DNA from 3 places in the Streptomyces sp. NBC_00234 genome. Region 3 is predicted to be linked to each of the others. Evidence: predicted binding sites of a transcription regulator. Region 3 holds the regulator's gene; each other region holds the start of a gene.
What was found. Region 3 encodes HrcA, which represses chaperone genes, less so after heat shock. Its sites were predicted from a motif close to TTNGCACTCNGNNNNNCNGAGTGCNAA; they were not measured.
Positions count from the first base shown of each region.

Region 1: groL (chaperonin GroEL) is a predicted target of HrcA. The motif match lies at 2,808-2,834, and genes of this name have one in related genera.
Region 2: groES (co-chaperone GroES) is a predicted target of HrcA. The motif match lies at 2,821-2,847, and genes of this name have one in related genera.

Region 1 is NZ_CP108101.1:4,522,120-4,527,856, forward strand. Features, by position in the region: gene OG230_RS19925 (glucosyl-3-phosphoglycerate synthase) at 1-182, opposite strand, end outside; SAM riboswitch class I at 336-463, shown strand; gene thrC (threonine synthase) at 482-1,774, shown strand; gene OG230_RS19935 (MoaD/ThiS family protein) at 1,804-2,082, shown strand; gene OG230_RS19940 (cold-shock protein) at 2,494-2,700, shown strand; gene groL (chaperonin GroEL) at 2,998-4,620, shown strand; gene OG230_RS19950 (hypothetical protein) at 4,651-5,737, opposite strand, start outside.
Region 2 is NZ_CP108101.1:4,857,718-4,863,454, forward strand. Features, by position in the region: gene OG230_RS21600 (hypothetical protein) at 1-524, shown strand, start outside; gene OG230_RS21605 (THUMP-like domain-containing protein) at 487-1,710, opposite strand; gene OG230_RS21610 (polysaccharide deacetylase family protein) at 1,826-2,770, shown strand; gene groES (co-chaperone GroES) at 3,003-3,311, shown strand; gene groL (chaperonin GroEL) at 3,413-5,035, shown strand; gene OG230_RS21625 (hydroxyacid dehydrogenase) at 5,134-5,737, opposite strand, start outside.
Region 3 is NZ_CP108101.1:2,644,718-2,650,454, forward strand. Features, by position in the region: gene OG230_RS11575 (16S rRNA (uracil(1498)-N(3))-methyltransferase) at 1-117, opposite strand, end outside; gene OG230_RS11580 (nitronate monooxygenase) at 114-1,187, opposite strand; gene dnaJ (molecular chaperone DnaJ) at 1,330-2,466, opposite strand; gene hrcA (heat-inducible transcriptional repressor HrcA) at 2,467-3,483, opposite strand; gene OG230_RS11595 (MBL fold metallo-hydrolase) at 3,648-4,370, shown strand; gene OG230_RS11600 (DUF3097 domain-containing protein) at 4,396-5,202, shown strand; gene hemW (radical SAM family heme chaperone HemW) at 5,227-5,737, opposite strand, start outside.

The sequences.
Region 1 (5,737 bases), 1.9 Mb from region 3:
AGCTCGCGCCGGATCGTCGTCACGATCGCGCCGACCGTCGCCTCCTCGTTGAGGGCGGGCAGGACGACACTGACGCTCGCGCGGTGCGGATCCCGTGTCCTGGCGGCTGCGAGACGATCCAGCGGGCGATCGGCAGCCGACCAGGAACGCCTGGTCAGCCAGCGTTCCACCTCTTCCAGCACGGTCGATACTCCCTGTATGTGATCCATCTCGCGGTTCGGACGACTATCTCAACAGTCCGAGGCTTCGGTTACAGTCTTGAACAACGCGGAAGGCCCTTGCATCTCGGGGTCCACCCGCCGACAAATGCCTGGATCGATGATCCAGTGCCACAGCGCTCATCCAGAGGGACTGAGGGAACGGCCCGTTGAAGTCCCGGCAACCCCCCCATCGACCGAGAGGTCACGGTGGGGAAGGTGCCAAATCCGTCTTGTGGCGAAATGCGCCATGAGGAAGATGAGGAGAAAGGGCCTCCGCCAGCATGGCTGTGCAGACTGATCTGACGAACACCCCTTCCACTGTGGACCTCGGTCCCGCCGCGGCGCTTTCCTGCCGCGAGTGCGGCGAGCGATTCGAGCTCGGTCCCCTTTTCGCCTGCGCGTCCTGTTTCGGGCCGCTCGAAGTGGCGTACGACCTGCCGAGCGGCTCCCCCGACGAGCTGAAGAAGCGCATCGAGGCCGGACCCAACAACATCTGGCGCTACGCGCCGCTGCTGCCGGTCCCCGCCGATGTCGCGGACAAGCCCAACATCAACCCCGGCTTCACCAAGCTGGTCAAGGCCGACAACCTCGCCCGCGAGCTGGGCGTCACCGGCGGTCTGTACGTCAAGGACGACTCCGGCAACCCGACGCACTCCTTCAAGGACCGTGTCGTCGCGATCGCCGTCGAGGCCGCCCGCGCCTTCGGCTTCACCACCCTGTCCTGCTCCTCCACCGGCAACCTCGCCGGTGCGGTGGGCGCCGCCGCCGCCCGTGCCGGCTTCCGGTCCTGCGTGTTCATCCCGCACGACCTGGAGCAGGGCAAGGTCGTCATGGCCGCGGTGTACGGCGGTGAACTGGTCGGCATCGAGGGCAACTACGACGACGTCAACCGCTTCTGCTCCGAGCTCATCGGTGACCCGCTCGGCGAGGGCTGGGGCTTCGTCAACGTCAACCTGCGTCCGTACTACGGCGAGGGCTCCAAGACCCTCGCGTACGAGATCTGCGAGCAGCTCGGCTGGCAGCTGCCGGACCAGCTCGTGATCCCGATCGCCTCGGGCTCGCAGCTGACGAAGATCGACAAGGGGCTCCAGGAGCTCATCAAGCTCGGTCTGGTCGAGGACAAGCCGTACAAGATCTTCGGTGCCCAGGCCGAGGGCTGCTCCCCGGTCTCGGTGGCCTTCAAGGCCGGTCACGACGTCGTGCGCCCCCAGAAGCCGAACACGATCGCCAAGTCCCTGGCGATCGGCAACCCGGCCGACGGTCCGTACGTGCTGGACATCGCCCGCCGTACCGGTGGCGCCGTCGAGGACGTGAACGACGAGCAGATCGTCGACGCGATCAAGCTGCTCGCGCAGACCGAGGGCATCTTCGCGGAGACCGCGGGCGGGGTGACGGTCGGCGTGACGAAGAAGCTGATCGAGGCGGGTCTGATCGACCCGACCCTGACCACCGTCGTCCTGAACACCGGTGACGGCCTCAAGACGCTCGACGCGGTGGCCGCGACCTCGCAGGCGACCGCGACGATCCGGCCGAGCCTGGACGCGTTCCGCGCGGCCGGCCTCGCCACCAGCTGACCACCCGAGACCGAAGGAAGGCACCCGCCATGAGCGTCAAGGTCCGCATCCCCACCATCCTCCGCACCTACACGGGCGGTCAGGCCGAGGTCCCGGCCGAGGGCACGATCCTCTCCGAGGTCATCGACTCCCTGGAGAAGAACCACCCGGGCATCGCCGCCCGCGTCCTGGACGACCAGGGCAAGCTCCGCCGCTTCGTGAACGTGTACGTCAACGACGACGACGTGCGCTTCGAGGGTGGCCTGGACGCGGTCACGCCGGACGGTGCCGGTGTCTCGATCATCCCGGCCGTCGCAGGCGGCTGCTGACTTCGCAGCGTCACCCCTGTTGCCCCCTCCGCGAGAGAAGCGGAGGGGGCAATTCTGCATGGTTAGACGCGGTAGAGTTGGGAAGTCCCCTCCGCTGCCTGTGCCGCCCGCATATGAGAATGCGCCCGGACCCGATAAGAAGCAGCCAAAGTGGTCGACCCCCTTGCCTCATAAGTGGCCTTTGTCAGGCCCGACTTGCCCAGGAATCTCATGAATTCCTCATATAGGGGCGATCGAGCGTGCCCAGAATTCTCGTCCGATTGACCTGTTGCAGAGGGCAGTTGGGCAGATACATTCGGCCGCGGTCGACGCGTTCCGGCGCACGCACCCTCTCCTGTCGGAGGGTGTGAGTTCTGACCCGGGCCCGCGAAGTGCGGTCCTGTGCAAGGGCCAGTAATAGGGGAGTTAGGCATGGCTCAGGGCACCGTCAAGTGGTTCAACGCGGAGAAGGGGTACGGCTTCATCGCGGTCGACGGTGGTGCGGATGTTTTCGTCCACTACAGCGCGATCCAGATGGACGGGTACCGCACCCTCGAAGAGGGTCAGCGAGTTGAATTCGAAATCTCGCAGGGCCAGAAGGGGCCGCAGGCGGACATGGTCAAGCTCGCCGTCGGCTGAGCTCGGCGCGGTCGGCCAACGACACTACTCACGCGCGTAGGGCCCGTACCCCCAGGGGTACGGGCCCTCCGTGCGTCCGCGTCTTTGTCCACATCCCGAGGGGGACGCTTGCACTCGCAGGGGTCGAGTGCTAATCATTGGCGTTAGCACTCTCCAGGTGAGAGTGACAGAAACTTGGACCGGGCCGGTGAGGCCCGCAGGCTGCGTGGGGCAAGGAACCACACAGCACGCTGGCCGTCCGTCGCGGGCGCCTCTCGGTCCGGAGAAATCCACCCCTGTCCGGGAGGACCACTTCACATGGCCAAGATCATCGCGTTCGACGAGGAGGCACGGCGCGGTCTCGAGCGCGGGATGAACCAGCTCGCCGACGCCGTCAAGGTCACCCTCGGCCCCAAGGGCCGTAACGTCGTCCTCGAGAAGAAGTGGGGCGCGCCCACGATCACCAACGATGGTGTTTCCATCGCCAAGGAGATCGAGCTCGAGGACCCGTACGAGAAGATCGGTGCGGAGCTGGTCAAGGAGGTCGCCAAGAAGACGGACGACGTCGCCGGCGACGGTACGACCACCGCCACCGTTCTCGCCCAGGCTCTCGTCCGCGAGGGTCTGCGCAACGTCGCCGCGGGTGCCAACCCGATGGCTCTGAAGCGTGGCATCGAGAAGGCCGTCGAGGCCGTCTCCGCCGCTCTGCTGGAGCAGGCGAAGGACGTGGAGACCAAGGAGCAGATCGCTTCGACCGCCTCCATCTCCGCTGCTGACACCGAGATCGGCGCCAAGATCGCCGAGGCTATGGACAAGGTCGGCAAGGAAGGCGTCATCACCGTCGAGGAGTCCCAGACCTTCGGTCTGGAGCTGGAGCTCACCGAGGGTATGCGCTTCGACAAGGGCTACATCTCGGCGTACTTCGCCACCGACATGGAGCGTATGGAGACGTCGTTCGACGACCCGTACATCCTGATCGTCAACTCCAAGATCAGCAACGTGAAGGACCTCCTTCCGCTGCTCGAGAAGGTCATGCAGTCGGGTAAGCCGCTGCTGATCATCGCGGAGGACGTCGAGGGCGAGGCCCTGTCGACCCTGGTCGTCAACAAGATCCGTGGCACCTTCAAGTCCGTCGCCGTCAAGGCTCCGGGCTTCGGTGACCGCCGCAAGGCCATGCTCGGCGACATCGCCATCCTCACCGGTGGCACCGTCATCTCCGAGGAGGTCGGTCTCAAGCTGGAGAACGCCGGCCTGGACCTGCTCGGCAGCGCCCGCAAGGTCGTCATCACCAAGGACGAGACGACGATCGTCGACGGTGCCGGCGAGAGCGACCAGGTTCAGGGTCGCGTCAAGCAGATCCGTGCCGAGATCGAGAACTCCGACTCGGACTACGACCGCGAGAAGCTCCAGGAGCGCCTCGCGAAGCTGGCCGGCGGCGTGGCCGTCATCAAGGCCGGCGCCGCGACCGAGGTCGAGCTCAAGGAGCGCAAGCACCGCATCGAGGACGCGGTGCGCAACGCCAAGGCCGCCGTCGAGGAGGGCATCGTCGCCGGTGGTGGCGTGGCTCTGCTCCAGGCCACGGCCGTCTTCGAGAAGCTCGACCTGACCGGTGACGAGGCCACGGGCGCCAACGCCGTGAAGCTCGCGCTGGAGGCCCCGCTCAAGCAGATCGCCGTCAACGGTGGTCTCGAGGGTGGAGTCGTCGTCGAGAAGGTGCGCAACCTGCCGATCGGTCACGGCCTCAACGCCGCGACCGGTGAGTACGTCGACATGATCGCCGAGGGCATCATCGACCCGGCGAAGGTCACGCGCTCCGCTCTGCAGAACGCCGCGTCCATCGCCGCGCTCTTCCTCACCACCGAGGCCGTCATCGCCGACAAGCCCGAGAAGGCCGGCGCTGCTGCCCCGGGCGGCATGCCGGGCGGTGACATGGACTTCTGATCCCTCAAGGATCAGTAGCTCCATAGCTGTTCAGCTGTTCGCAGCGGAAGTAGTCGTACGTTGCCGACCCCGGCCCCTGGGATTCGTCCCGGGGGCCGGGGTCGTTCTGTCGGTCCGCCCCGGCCGTGCGGTGAGGAGCAGCGGGACCGTGAGGACCGGCAGGAACCAGACCAGGACGATGAGGCGCTGACCGGCCAGCATGTCGAGGTTGGGGTGTCCCGCCTGGTTGAGTACGCCGCCCGCGGCCGTGGCGGCGGCGATCAGGCCGAGGTGCGTGGGGCGCCGGATCATGGAACAGGCGGCCAGGGCCAGCATGATCAGGAGCAGCGGGTCCCTCAGCTGGTGGTCCGTCCAGGCCGACCAGAACGTCCCCTCCGCGGCGAGGAACCTGGGCCAGGGGTCGGGCACGTCCGGGCTTTGGTAATGGTGGGTCAGGAGATCCTGGGCGCTGTCGTATCCGGACGGCCAGTCCAGGACGTACGTGGTCAGCTGCATCGCCAGGGCCAGGCCGCCGCAGAGCAGGAAGAGGCGCAGCGCGGCTCGGTGCGAGCGGCCGTGGCGCCTGCGGTGCAGAGCCAGTCCGGCGCAGGCCGCGGCGAGCGCGACGGCCAGCAGGAGCGCTTGGGAGTAGCGCGCCAGGAAGGCCACGAGGAGACCGCCGGTGACGAGGGCGGTCCCGGCCGTCCTGCGCTCCTCGTCGAGGACCAGCGTGCAGCCGAGTGCCACCGCCGCCGTGCAGGCCAGGGTGAGTCCGTCGGCCATGGGGAGCATCGCGATGGCGGCGTTGGGCAGCGTCAGATAGAGGATCTGTCCGCACAGCGCGGCGGGCCGGTTGGCACCGGCGGCGCGCAGCGTGGCCAGGACGAAGAGGCTGCCCGCCAGGGTGACGGTCACACCGGCCAGCCAGACGCCCAGGACCAGGCCGAAGGCGGCGATGAACGGCACGAGCAGTAAGGGATATCCGGGGCGGGCTTCATAGATCGCCATGAAGCGGGAGTTGAAGAAGGGCCCCGTCATGCCGGAGGTATTGCCGTGCCGCGTCCAGTACGCGGCCGAACGGGTCAGCTTCCGCTCGCATTCCTGTACGAGTCGGCTGTCGGGTTCGTCGGCGCAGGTG
Region 2 (5,737 bases), 2.2 Mb from region 3:
GGCTGTGGGGGGCACTGGCGGCGCTCGGCTGGTCGTTCGTGGGCACGGCGATCATCTCGTTCGAGGAGCCCGACGACCCCTTCGCCGCGATGCTGGGCCTGGTCGCCTTCGCCCTCGGTGCCTGCCTGCTGGTGCCCTCGGTCGCGTTCGTGGTCGTCGGACTCGCCCGGGACCGGCAGGTCCGCCGGCTGCTCGTCCAGTGGGGCGCGCTGGACCGCGACCCGGTGGGCGATGTGCGCCTGCGGATTCCCGGGGTCAGCCTCATCTGGATGCTGACGTCCTTCGTGCTGTGCGCCGTCGGCCTGTACGCGTGCGTGGTCGTTCCGGCTGGCGCGGAGGCGGGCGAGGAGACCTACGGCGAGGTGGCCCTGTTCATGGGCCTCGGTCTCATCTGCTGGCTGACCGGCCTGATCGGGGTCGTCAAGGCGTTCGCGCACCGCCGCTGGGTGCTCCGGGTCCTCGTCGGCGTACCGGCCGAACCGCGGGTCAGGGCCGCTTCAGGGGCTGACCGACCAGCATCGTAGGAGCGCCCGCCACCCGGGTCAGGAACACCGTCGCCGCGTTCGGCCCCTGGAGCTTCATCTTGCGGCGCAGTTCCTCCGGTTCGACCGCGGAGCCACGCTTCTTGACGGTCAGGACGCCCACCTGCCGCTCCCGCAGCAGGGCCTTGAGCTTCTTCATGTTGAAGGGGAGTTCGTCGGTGATCTCGTACGCCGTCGTGTACGGGGACTCGTAGGCCCGGTCGCTCGTGACGTACGCGATGGTCTCGTCGACCAGCCGGCCGCCGCACCGGTCCACGATGTCGGCGACCAGGTGGGCGCGGATGACGGCGCCGTCGGGTTCGTACAGATAGCGGCCGACGGGGCCCACGGGCGGGGCCGGCAGCGGGGCGGGGGCCGTCAGGGTGGCGCCCGCCGGAAGCAGCGTCGCCCGGAACGAGCCGGTGGCGAAACCCTCGCCGAACCAGAGCACCGCCTCCTTCACGTCCCCGCCGTCCGAGATCCATTCCGCCTCGGCCTGCGGGCCGATCGCCTCGTGGGGGACGCCGGGGGCGATCTTCAGCGCGGCGCGGGGGGCCTTCAGCGCGGCCCCGGTGGCCCAGGACAGCGGGGGCGAGTACGCCTCCGGGTCGAAGATCCGGCCCCGTCCGCCGCGTCGGGCCGGGTCGACGAAGACCGCGTCGTACGGAGCGGTGTCGATCTCGGTGACATCGGCGCAGCGCACCTCGATCAGCGCCTCCAGGCCGAGCGCCGCCGCATTGGCCCGGGCCACCTCGGCGGTCAGCGGATCGCGGTCCACGGCCAGCACCGCGATGCCCGCGCGCGCGAGGGCGATCGCGTCGCCGCCGATCCCGCAGCACAGATCGGCCACGCTCCGCACCCCGAGACCGGCGAACCGCTGGGCCCGGTACGCGGCGACCGAGGTGCGGGTCGCCTGTTCGACACCGTTGGGGGTGAAGAACATCCGGTACGCGTCCTGCGCGCCGAACTTCGCCACCGCCCGCTGTCGCAGCCGGGCCTGTCCCAGGGCCGCCGACACCAGCGCGGCGGGGTGGTCGCGGCGCAGGCGGGTCGCGGTGGCCAGTTCCCGGGCGGGGTCGTGGTCGCGCAGCTCGGCCAGGAGCGCGGCGCCCTCGGGGGCGAGCAGGGCGCGGAAGCCGGCGATCGGGTCGGGGACATCGGACGTCGGGAGAGCGTTCACCCGGCCCATTGTGAGCCAGCCGGGGGACCGCGCGGGCCGGGTGGCGGTGTCGGGCCGGGCACCCGGCCGGGCACTGGCAGGATGCGGCGCCATGCAGCTAGTACGACAAAAGGAAGAATCAGCCATGAAGCGGCGCAGACCGGGACACCCCGCTCGCGGGCCGGCCTGCACCGCCCTGATCGCACTCCTCGTCGCCGCACTCGCCTCGGGGTGCGCCGCCGAGGACGCGGACGGCTCCTCCACCGACGGAGCGCACCGGGCGGCGCCCGCCGCCGGTCAGGAGGGTCCGCCCGCGCTGAAGGCGGCGCCGGCCGACGCGCTCTCGGTGTACGCCGAGAAGCTGAGGCGGAAGCAGGCTGCCCGGGTCGCCGTCGCCAAGAAGTGGCGGCTGGCGAAGGTCCCGCTCGTCGCCCCCGAACCGCCGTCCGTCAAGCCGCGCATCACCACCCGCAAGGGCTTCGAGGTCACCGGCGGGGGCGCGCTGCCGCCCGTCTTCACCACCGTGCCGACGAAGGAGCGGATCGTCTTCCTGACGATGGACGACGGGGCCGAGAAGGATCCCGAGCTGCTGCGGATGATGACGGAACTCGACATCCCGTACAGCGCCTTCCTCAGCGACTACCTGGTGAGCGAGGACTACGGCTACTTCAAGAAGATGCAGGCCCGCGGCGTCACCCTCAGCAACCACACGCTGAACCACCGCTATATGCCCGGCCTGTCGTACGCCGAGCAGAAGAAGGAGATCTGCGGCCAGCAGGACAAGATCGCGAAGCACTTCGGGAAGCGGCCGACGCTCTTCCGCCCGCCGTACGGCAACTACAACCGCGACACCCTGCGCATCGCCAAGTCCTGCGGCATCAAGGCCGTGCCGCTGTGGTCCGCCGAGGCGTTCCCCGACCACATGGAGTGGCGGGAGTGGGACCGCGACCTGCATCCCGGCGACATCATCCTCACCCACTTCCGGGGGCGCGGGGACTGGAAGGGCTCCATGCCCGACATGATCCGGCGGGTCATGAAGACGATCACGGACAAGGGCTACGCGGTCGCCAGGCTGGAGGACTACGTGTGATCCCGGCGCACCGGCCGGGCCCGGCCGGTGCGCCACGCGGGGGTGGTCAATTGGCACTCCGCTTGACCGAGTGCTAATCGCGGTCATAGTCTCGGGTCTGGCACTCCTCACTGGAGAGTGCCAGCACCACTGCGCGACAGGGCAGGTCCGGCACCCGCGACGACGGATCGACCTGGTCGCCACCCCAAAGACTGTTAAACCCCGTGAGATCTCCGAAGGGGGAGACCGGATCGTGTCGACCACCAGCTCCAAGGTTGCGATCAAGCCGCTCGAGGACCGCATTGTGGTCCAGCCGCTCGACGCCGAGCAGACCACGGCCTCCGGCCTGGTCATTCCCGACACCGCCAAGGAGAAGCCCCAGGAGGGCGTCGTCCTGGCCGTGGGCCCGGGCCGCTTCGAGAACGGCGAGCGCCTTCCGCTCGACGTCAAGACCGGCGACGTCGTTCTGTACAGCAAGTACGGCGGCACCGAGGTGAAGTACAACGGCGAGGAGTACCTCGTCCTCTCGGCTCGCGACGTGCTCGCGATCGTCGAGAAGTAATTCACCCACGTTTGTTTCTGTTCTGCGCCCCTGGCCCCCTGCGAAATAACTAGCCGGGCGGACAGGGGCGCAGTTCGTTTTGAGAGGACAGGCAACAGCCCATGGCGAAGATTCTGAAGTTCGACGAGGACGCCCGTCGCGCCCTTGAGCGCGGCGTCAACAAGCTTGCCGACACGGTCAAGGTGACGATCGGCCCCAAGGGCCGCAACGTCGTCATCGACAAGAAGTTCGGCGCTCCCACCATCACCAACGACGGTGTCACCATCGCGCGCGAGGTCGAGCTCGACGACCCGTACGAGAACCTCGGTGCCCAGCTGGTGAAGGAGGTGGCGACCAAGACCAACGACGTAGCCGGTGACGGCACCACCACCGCCACCGTCCTGGCCCAGGCGCTCGTCCGCGAGGGTCTGCGCAACGTCGCCGCGGGTGCTTCCCCGGCCGCCCTGAAGAAGGGCATCGACGCCGCGGTCAAGGCCGTGTCCGAGGAGCTCCTCGCGACCGCCCGCCCGATCGACGACAAGTCCGACATCGCCGCCGTGGCCGCGCTCTCCGCGCAGGACAGCCAGGTCGGCGAGCTCATCGCGGACGCGATGGACAAGGTCGGCAAGGACGGTGTCATCACCGTCGAGGAGTCCAACACCTTCGGTCTGGACCTCGAGTTCACCGAGGGCATGGCCTTCGACAAGGGCTACCTCTCCCCGTACATGGTGACCGACCAGGAGCGTATGGAGGCCGTCCTCGACGACCCGTACATCCTGATCCACCAGGGCAAGATCGGCTCCATCCAGGAGCTGCTCCCGCTCCTGGAGAAGGTCATCCAGTCGGGTGGCTCGAAGCCGCTGCTGATCATCGCCGAGGACGTCGAGGGCGAAGCCCTGTCGACCCTGGTCGTCAACAAGATCCGTGGCACCTTCAACGCCGTCGCGGTGAAGGCCCCGGGCTTCGGTGACCGCCGCAAGGCCATGCTCGGCGACATCGCCACCCTCACCGGTGCGACCGTCATCGCCGAAGAGGTCGGCCTCAAGCTCGACCAGGCCGGTCTCGACGTGCTGGGCACCGCCCGCCGCGTCACCGTCTCCAAGGACGACACGACCATCGTCGACGGCGGCGGCGACTCCGCCGACGTCAAGGGCCGGGTCAACCAGATCAAGGCCGAGATCGACTCCACGGACTCCGACTGGGACCGCGAGAAGCTCCAGGAGCGCCTCGCGAAGCTGGCCGGCGGCGTGTGCGTGATCCGTGTCGGTGCCGCCACCGAGGTGGAGCTCAAGGAGAAGAAGCACCGTCTGGAGGACGCCATCTCCGCGACCCGCGCCGCGGTCGAGGAGGGCATCGTCTCCGGTGGTGGCTCCGCTCTGGTCCACGCCGTCAAGGTCCTCGAGGGCAACCTCGGCAAGACCGGCGACGAGGCCACCGGTGTCGCGGTCGTGCGCCGCGCCGCCGTCGAGCCGCTGCGCTGGATCGCCGAGAACGCCGGCCTGGAGGGTTACGTCATCACCTCCAAGGTCGCCGAGCTCGACAAGGGCCAGGGCTTCAACGCCGCGACCGGCGAGTACGGCGACCTGGTGAAGGCCGGCGTCATCGACCCGGTCAAGGTCACCCGCTCCGCCCTGGAGAACGCCGCGTCCATCGCGTCGCTGCTGCTCACGACCGAGACCCTGGTCGTCGAGAAGCCGGCCGAGGAAGAGGCCGACGCCGGTCACGGCCACGGTCACTCCCACTAGTACGCACCCGGTACACCACTGAGGCCCGGTACCCCCGTCGCGGGGGTACCGGGCCTCGGTCGTTGCGTGGACCGCCCGGCCGGCGGCCGTGTCCGGGGTCACGCCGAGTGGTCCAGCACCTCCGGGGTCACCGGGTCCGCGAACGGCTGTCCCTGGGCGAAGCGTTCCAGCTCGTCCAGCGCGTGATCGGCCATGCGGTGCAGCTCGTTGCCCAGCGACCCCGCGATGTGCGGGGTGAGCAGGACGTTCGGCAGGTCGTACAACGGGGAAGCCGCCGCCGGGAGTTCGGGCGCCGTCACATCCAGCACGGCGTGCAGCCGGCCGCCCACCAGCTCGGGGAGCAGCGCCTCCTCGTCGACCAGGGAGCCGCGCGCCGTGTTGATGAGGGTCGCCCCCGTCGGCATCAGGGCCAGCTGTTCCGCCCCGATGAGGTGGCGGGTCTCGGGGAGCTGGGGAGCGTGGACGGAGACGACCGAGCTGCGGGCGCACAGCTCCGCCAGCGTCGCCGACCGCACACCGAGCCCGGCCGCCTCGGCGGCGGAGACGTACGGGTCGTACAGCAGCACGTCCAGATCGAACGGGCGCAGCAGCTCGATCACCCGGCGGCCTATCCGGGACGCCCCGACGATGCCGACCGTACGGCGGTAGTTGCCGCTCGCACCGAGGTCCTGGAGCCAGTCGTGGTCGGCCCGCAGCGCCCGG
Region 3 (5,737 bases):
GACGTCCTCGCCCGCGTTCAGCCGCTTCACGGAGACGGCGTGCCGTCCCTCGGAGCCGTCGAGGACGAACTCGGGCCCGCCGGGCAGCTGTTCGACGACGAAGACCGGTGCCGTCACTGGGCACTCCTCACACTCAGGGCCGCACGCGCGGCTTCCAGTTCGGCGGCGAGCAGTTCTATCAGTTCCCCGGCGGGCAGCTCGCGTGCCATCCGGTGTCCCTGGCCGGCCCACAGCGCCATGCCCTGCGCGTCCCCGGCCTTGGCGGCGGCCTTGCGCAGGCCGCTCGTCAGATGGTGCACCTGCGGGTAGGCGGCCGGGGCGTACGGGCCGTGTTCGGTCACGAAGCGGTTGACCAGTCCGCGCGCGGGCCGCCCGGAGAACGCCCGGGTCAGGGCGGTCCGTACGAACAGCGGGTTGGTCAGTGCCTGCTTGTGCAGCAGGTGGGCCCCGGACTCGGGGGTGGCCAGGAAGGCGGTGCCGAGCTGCGCCGCGTCGGCGCCCGCCGCGAGCGCGGCGGCGATCTGGGAGCCGCGCATCAGCCCGCCGGTCGCGATGAGCGGCAGCTGCACGCTCTCGCGCACCTGGGCGAGGAGGGACAGCAGTCCGATGCCGGTGTTGTCGGCCTGCGGGTCGTCGCGGTGCGTGGACCGGTGGCCGCCGGCCTCCACTCCCTGGGCGCAGACGGCGTCGGCGCCCGCCCACTGCGCGGCCTGCGCCTCCTCGACGGAGGTGACCGTCACGACGGTGTACGTGCCCGCCTGGGCGAACGCGTCGAGGGTCTCGCGGGAGGGGCAGCCGAAGGTGAAGGAGACGACCGGCACCGGGTCCTCCAGGAGGATCGCGATCTTGGCCTCGTAGCCGTCGTCCCCGCAGGAGTCCACCTCCCCGAGGGGGGTGTCGTACCAGACGGCCTCACCGGCGAGCTGGTGCCGGTACACCTCGACCTCGCTCGGATCGGCGTGTCCGGTCTGCGGCATGAAGAGGTTCACGCCGAAGGGCTGGCCGGTCAGTCCGCGCACCTGTTTGATCTCGTTGTACATGCCGTCCGCCGTCTTGTACCCGGCGGCGAGGAATCCGAGCCCACCGGCTTCGGAGACGGCGCCGGCGAGCTGCGGGCCGGACGCGCCGCCCGCCATGGGGGCCTGCACGATCGGATACCGGCAGAGATCGGTCAACGCGGAGGACATGACCGCATCGTGCCATGTCCGGTGCACCGGGCCGAATCAGCCATGAGACGGGGCGAACGGTATACCGCTGCACGCCGCACCGCCCGCCGGTACGAGACCGACGGGCGGTGCGGATCAGGCAGAAAGGCTGCGGAAACCGAGGTCAGCGACCGTTGAAGGCGTCCTTCAGCCGGGAGAAGAGTCCCTGCTGTCCTGGCTGGAACTGCCCGGTGGGCCGCTCCTCGCCGCGCAGCTGCGCGAGCTCGCGCAGGACCCGCTCCTGCTCCGCGTCCAGCTTCGACGGGGTCATCACCTCGACGTGCACGATCAGGTCGCCGCGCCCGCCGCCCCGCAGATGCGTGACACCGCGCCCGTGCAGCGGAACCGACTGACCGGACTGCGTGCCCGGCCTGATGTCGATCTCCTCCAGGCCGTCCAGCGTCTCCAGCGGCACCTGGGTACCGAGGGCCGCCGCCGTCATGGGGATGGTGACCGTGCAGTGCAGGTCGTCGCCGCGCCGCTGGAACACCGCGTGCGGCAGCTCGTGGATCTCGACGTACAGATCGCCGGCCGGGCCGCCGCCGGGGCCGACCTCGCCCTCGCCCGCGAGCTGGATCCGGGTGCCGTTGTCGACGCCCGCCGGGATCTTCACCGTGAGCGTGCGCCGCGAGCGGATGCGGCCGTCTCCGGCGCACTCCGGGCAGGGGGTCGGCACGACCGTGCCGAAGCCCTGGCACTGCGGGCAGGGACGCGAGGTCATGACCTGGCCGAGGAAGGACCGGGTGACCTGGGAGACCTCGCCACGGCCGCGGCACATGTCACAGGTCTGCGCGGAGGTGCCGGGTGCGGCGCCCTCACCGCTGCAGGTCGTACAGACGACCGCCGTGTCGACCTGGATGTCCTTGGTCGTACCGAAGGCCGCCTCGGAGAGGTCGATCTCCAGCCGGATCATGGCGTCCTGGCCGCGCCGGGTCCGCGAACGGGGTCCGCGCTGGGACGCCGTACCGAAGAACGCGTCCATGATGTCGGAGAAGTTGCCGAAGCCGCCCTGTCCGAATCCGCCGGCGCCACCGCCGCCGGAGGCGGAGAGCGGGTCGCCGCCGAGGTCGTAGACCTGCTTCTTCTGCGGGTCCGACAACACCTCGTAAGCGGCGTTGATCTCCTTGAACCGCTCCTGGGTCTTCGGGTCCGGGTTGACATCCGGGTGCAGCTCGCGGGCGAGCCTGCGGAATGCCTTCTTGATCTCGTCCTGAGATGCGTCGCGGCGCACGCCGAGAACGGCGTAGTAGTCCGTGGCCACTTACGACTCCGCCAGGATCTGTCCGACGTAACGTGCCACTGCGCGTACCGCTCCCATCGTTCCGGGGTAGTCCATGCGGGTCGGTCCGACCACGCCGAGTTTGGCGACTGCCTCGTCGCCAGAACCGTAGCCGACCGCGACCACGGACGTGGAGTTGAGGCCCTCGTGGGCGTTCTCGTGACCGATACGTACGGTCATGCCCGAGTCCTTGGCCTCACCGAGCAGCTTCAGCAGCACGACCTGCTCCTCCAATGCCTCCAGCACCGGCCGGATCATCACAGGGAAGTCGTGCCCGAAGCGGGTGAGGTTGGAGGTGCCGCCGATCATCAGCCGCTCCTCCGTCTCCTCCACCAGAGTTTCGAGAAGGATCGAGAGCACCGTGGAAACGGTTCCTCTGTCCTCGCCCTCGAAGGACTCCGGCAAGTCCTGCACCAGTTGCGGGACATCCGCGAAGCGGCGTCCCACGACACGGCTGTTGAGCCGCGCCCGGAGATCCGCCAGGGATGTCTCGCCGAACGGCGCAGGACAGTCGATCATACGCTGTTCGACCCGGCCGGTATCCGTGATCAGCACGAGCATCAGCCGGGCCGGAGCCAGGAGAAGCAGCTCCACGTGCCGCACCGTCGAACGGGTCAGCGAGGGGTACTGCACGACGGCGACCTGCCGGGTCAGCTGCGCGAGCAGCCGCACGGTCCGGCCCACGACGTCGTCGAGGTCCACCGCGCCGTCGAGGAAGTTCTGAATGGCCCTGCGCTCCGGCGACGACAGCGGCTTGACGCCCGCGAGCCGGTCGACGAAGAGCCGGTAGCCCTTGTCCGTCGGGATGCGCCCGGCGCTGGTGTGGGGCTGGGCGATGAAGCCCTCGTCCTCCAGCACGGCCATGTCGTTGCGGATCGTGGCCGGGGAGACCCCGAGCTTGTGCCGCTCGGTCAGCGCCTTGGAGCCGACCGGCTCCTCGGTGCCGACATAGTCCTGGACGATGGCGCGCAGCACTTCGAGTCTGCGTTCGCTGAGCATCGCGCACACCTCCAGCTGTGGTTCTCGGTCTCTGCCTGGCACTCTGTGCGTTCGAGTGCCAGCATTCCCCCCGGTCAGTGTACGGGGGCGGGGTGGTCCCTGGGCAAGGGCGACCGGCCACGCTACCGCGAGACTGCGCAGGTCGTTGCCGATAGCGTCGTTGTATGGACGTCTCTTGGGAAGAGCTGGGCTGGGAGCGGTTGGGCAACGGTGTGGGCCGTCGACGGCTTCCCGTGTGGGACGCGACGGTCGCACTGGTGGCCGGAGCGGACCGTGTCCTGCTCTACGACACCGGATCGTCGCTCCGCGAGGGCGCGGAGCTGCGCTCCCAGGCGCAGCGTCTGCTCGGCCGGAGGGTGACGCATATCGCACTGAGCCACCCGCACTTCGATCATGTTCTGGGCACCGCGGCGTTCGCCGGGGCCGAGGTGTTCGGGGCGGTGGGCATCGCCGGTCTGCTCCGGAACGGGGCGGACGAGCTGCACAGCTCGGCCGTGCACCACGGGGTCGCCGAGCACGATGCCGCGGAAGCCGTGGACGTCCTGGTCGCCCCGCACCACGAGGTGTGCGGGGAGTGGACCCTCGATCTCGGCGGCGGGCTCCAGGTCCTCCTGGCCAATGTCGGGCCGGGTCACAGCGGCCACGACCTGGCCGTACTGGTGCCGGGCTCGCCCGCCGTGGTGTTCTGTGGCGATCTGGTCGAGCAGTCCGGAGATCCGCAGGCCGGCGACGACGCCATTCCCTCCCGCTGGCCCGCCGCCCTGGACCGGCTGCTGGCGCTGGGCGGCGAGGACGCGGTGTACGTACCAGGGCACGGGGCGGTGGTGGACGCGGCGTTCGTACGGATGCAGCGTGATCAACTGGCGGCGCGCTTCGGCGTGTCGTGAGCGTCCGCCGCCGTATCGTCGTCCGATGCGCAGCTACCAGCCGGACCTGACCCCGCCGTGGCCGGCCCCCGAGGTCCCCGCCGAGCCCGATCTGGTCGTCGAGGAGGCCGCCACCGGCTTCTGCGGTGCGGTGATCCGCTGCGAGAAGACGGCCCAGGGCCCGACGGTCACCCTGGAGGACCGCTTCGGCAAGCACCGGGTGTTCCCCATGGAGCCGCGCGGCTTCCTGCTGGAGGGCCGGGTGGTCACCCTGGTCCGCCCCTCCGCCGCGGCCCCCGCCCGCCCCGCCCGGACGGCCTCCGGTTCACTGGCGGTCCCCGGGGCGCGCGCACGGGTGGCCCGGGCGGGCCGGATCTACGTGGAGGGCCGCCACGACGCGGAGCTGGTGGAGCGCGTCTGGGGCGACGACCTCCGTATCGAGGGTGTGGTCGTGGAGTACCTGGAGGGCATCGACGACCTCCCGGCGATCGTCCGCGACTTCTCCCCCGGTCCGGACGCGAGGCTGGGCGTCCTGGTCGACCACCTGGTCCCCGGCTCGAAGGAGTCCCGCATCGCCGCCCAGGTCTCGGACAGCAACGTGCTGGTGGTGGGCCACCCGTACATCGACGTCTGGGAAGCGGTGAAACCGTCCTCCGTGGGCATCACGGCGTGGCCGCGGGTCCCGCGCGGCCAGGACTGGAAGACGGGCGTGTGCCGGGCCCTGTCCTGGCCGGAGAACACGGGCGCGGCCTGGCAGCGCATCCTCTCCGCGGTGCACTCCTACCGCGACCTGGAACCGGAGCTGCTGGGCCGGGTGGAAGAGCTGATCGACTTCGTCACGGCTCCCGAGTAGCCCGGGAACGGCCGCCGCGGTCGGTCAGTCCACCAGGTCCCGGACCACCGCGTCGGCCAGCAGCCGTCCCCGCAGCGTCAGCACGGCCCGCCCGGAGGCGAACGCTCCCGCCTCCAGCAGCCCGTCCTCCACGGCCCGTCCGGCCGCCGCCAGCCCCGCCGGAGCCAGCAGCGTCAGCGGGCAGCCGTCGACCAGCCGCAGCTCCAGCAGAATCCGTTCCACCCGCCGGTCCTCCGCCGACAGGACCTCGCGCCCGGCACCCGGCGACCGCCCCTCGGCCAGGGCCTGCGCGTACGCTCCCGGATGCTTGACGTTCCACCACCGCACACCGCCCACGTGGCTGTGCGCCCCGGGCCCCGCGCCCCACCAGTCGGCCCCGCGCCAGTACAGCTCGTTGTGCAGGCAGCGGCCCTCCGGGGTCCGCGACCAGTTGGACACCTCGTACCAGGAGAAGCCCGCCGCGGCCATCGCCTCGTCCGCGATCAGATAGCGGTCCGCGTGCGCGTCGTCGTCGGTCATCGGGATCTCCCCGCGC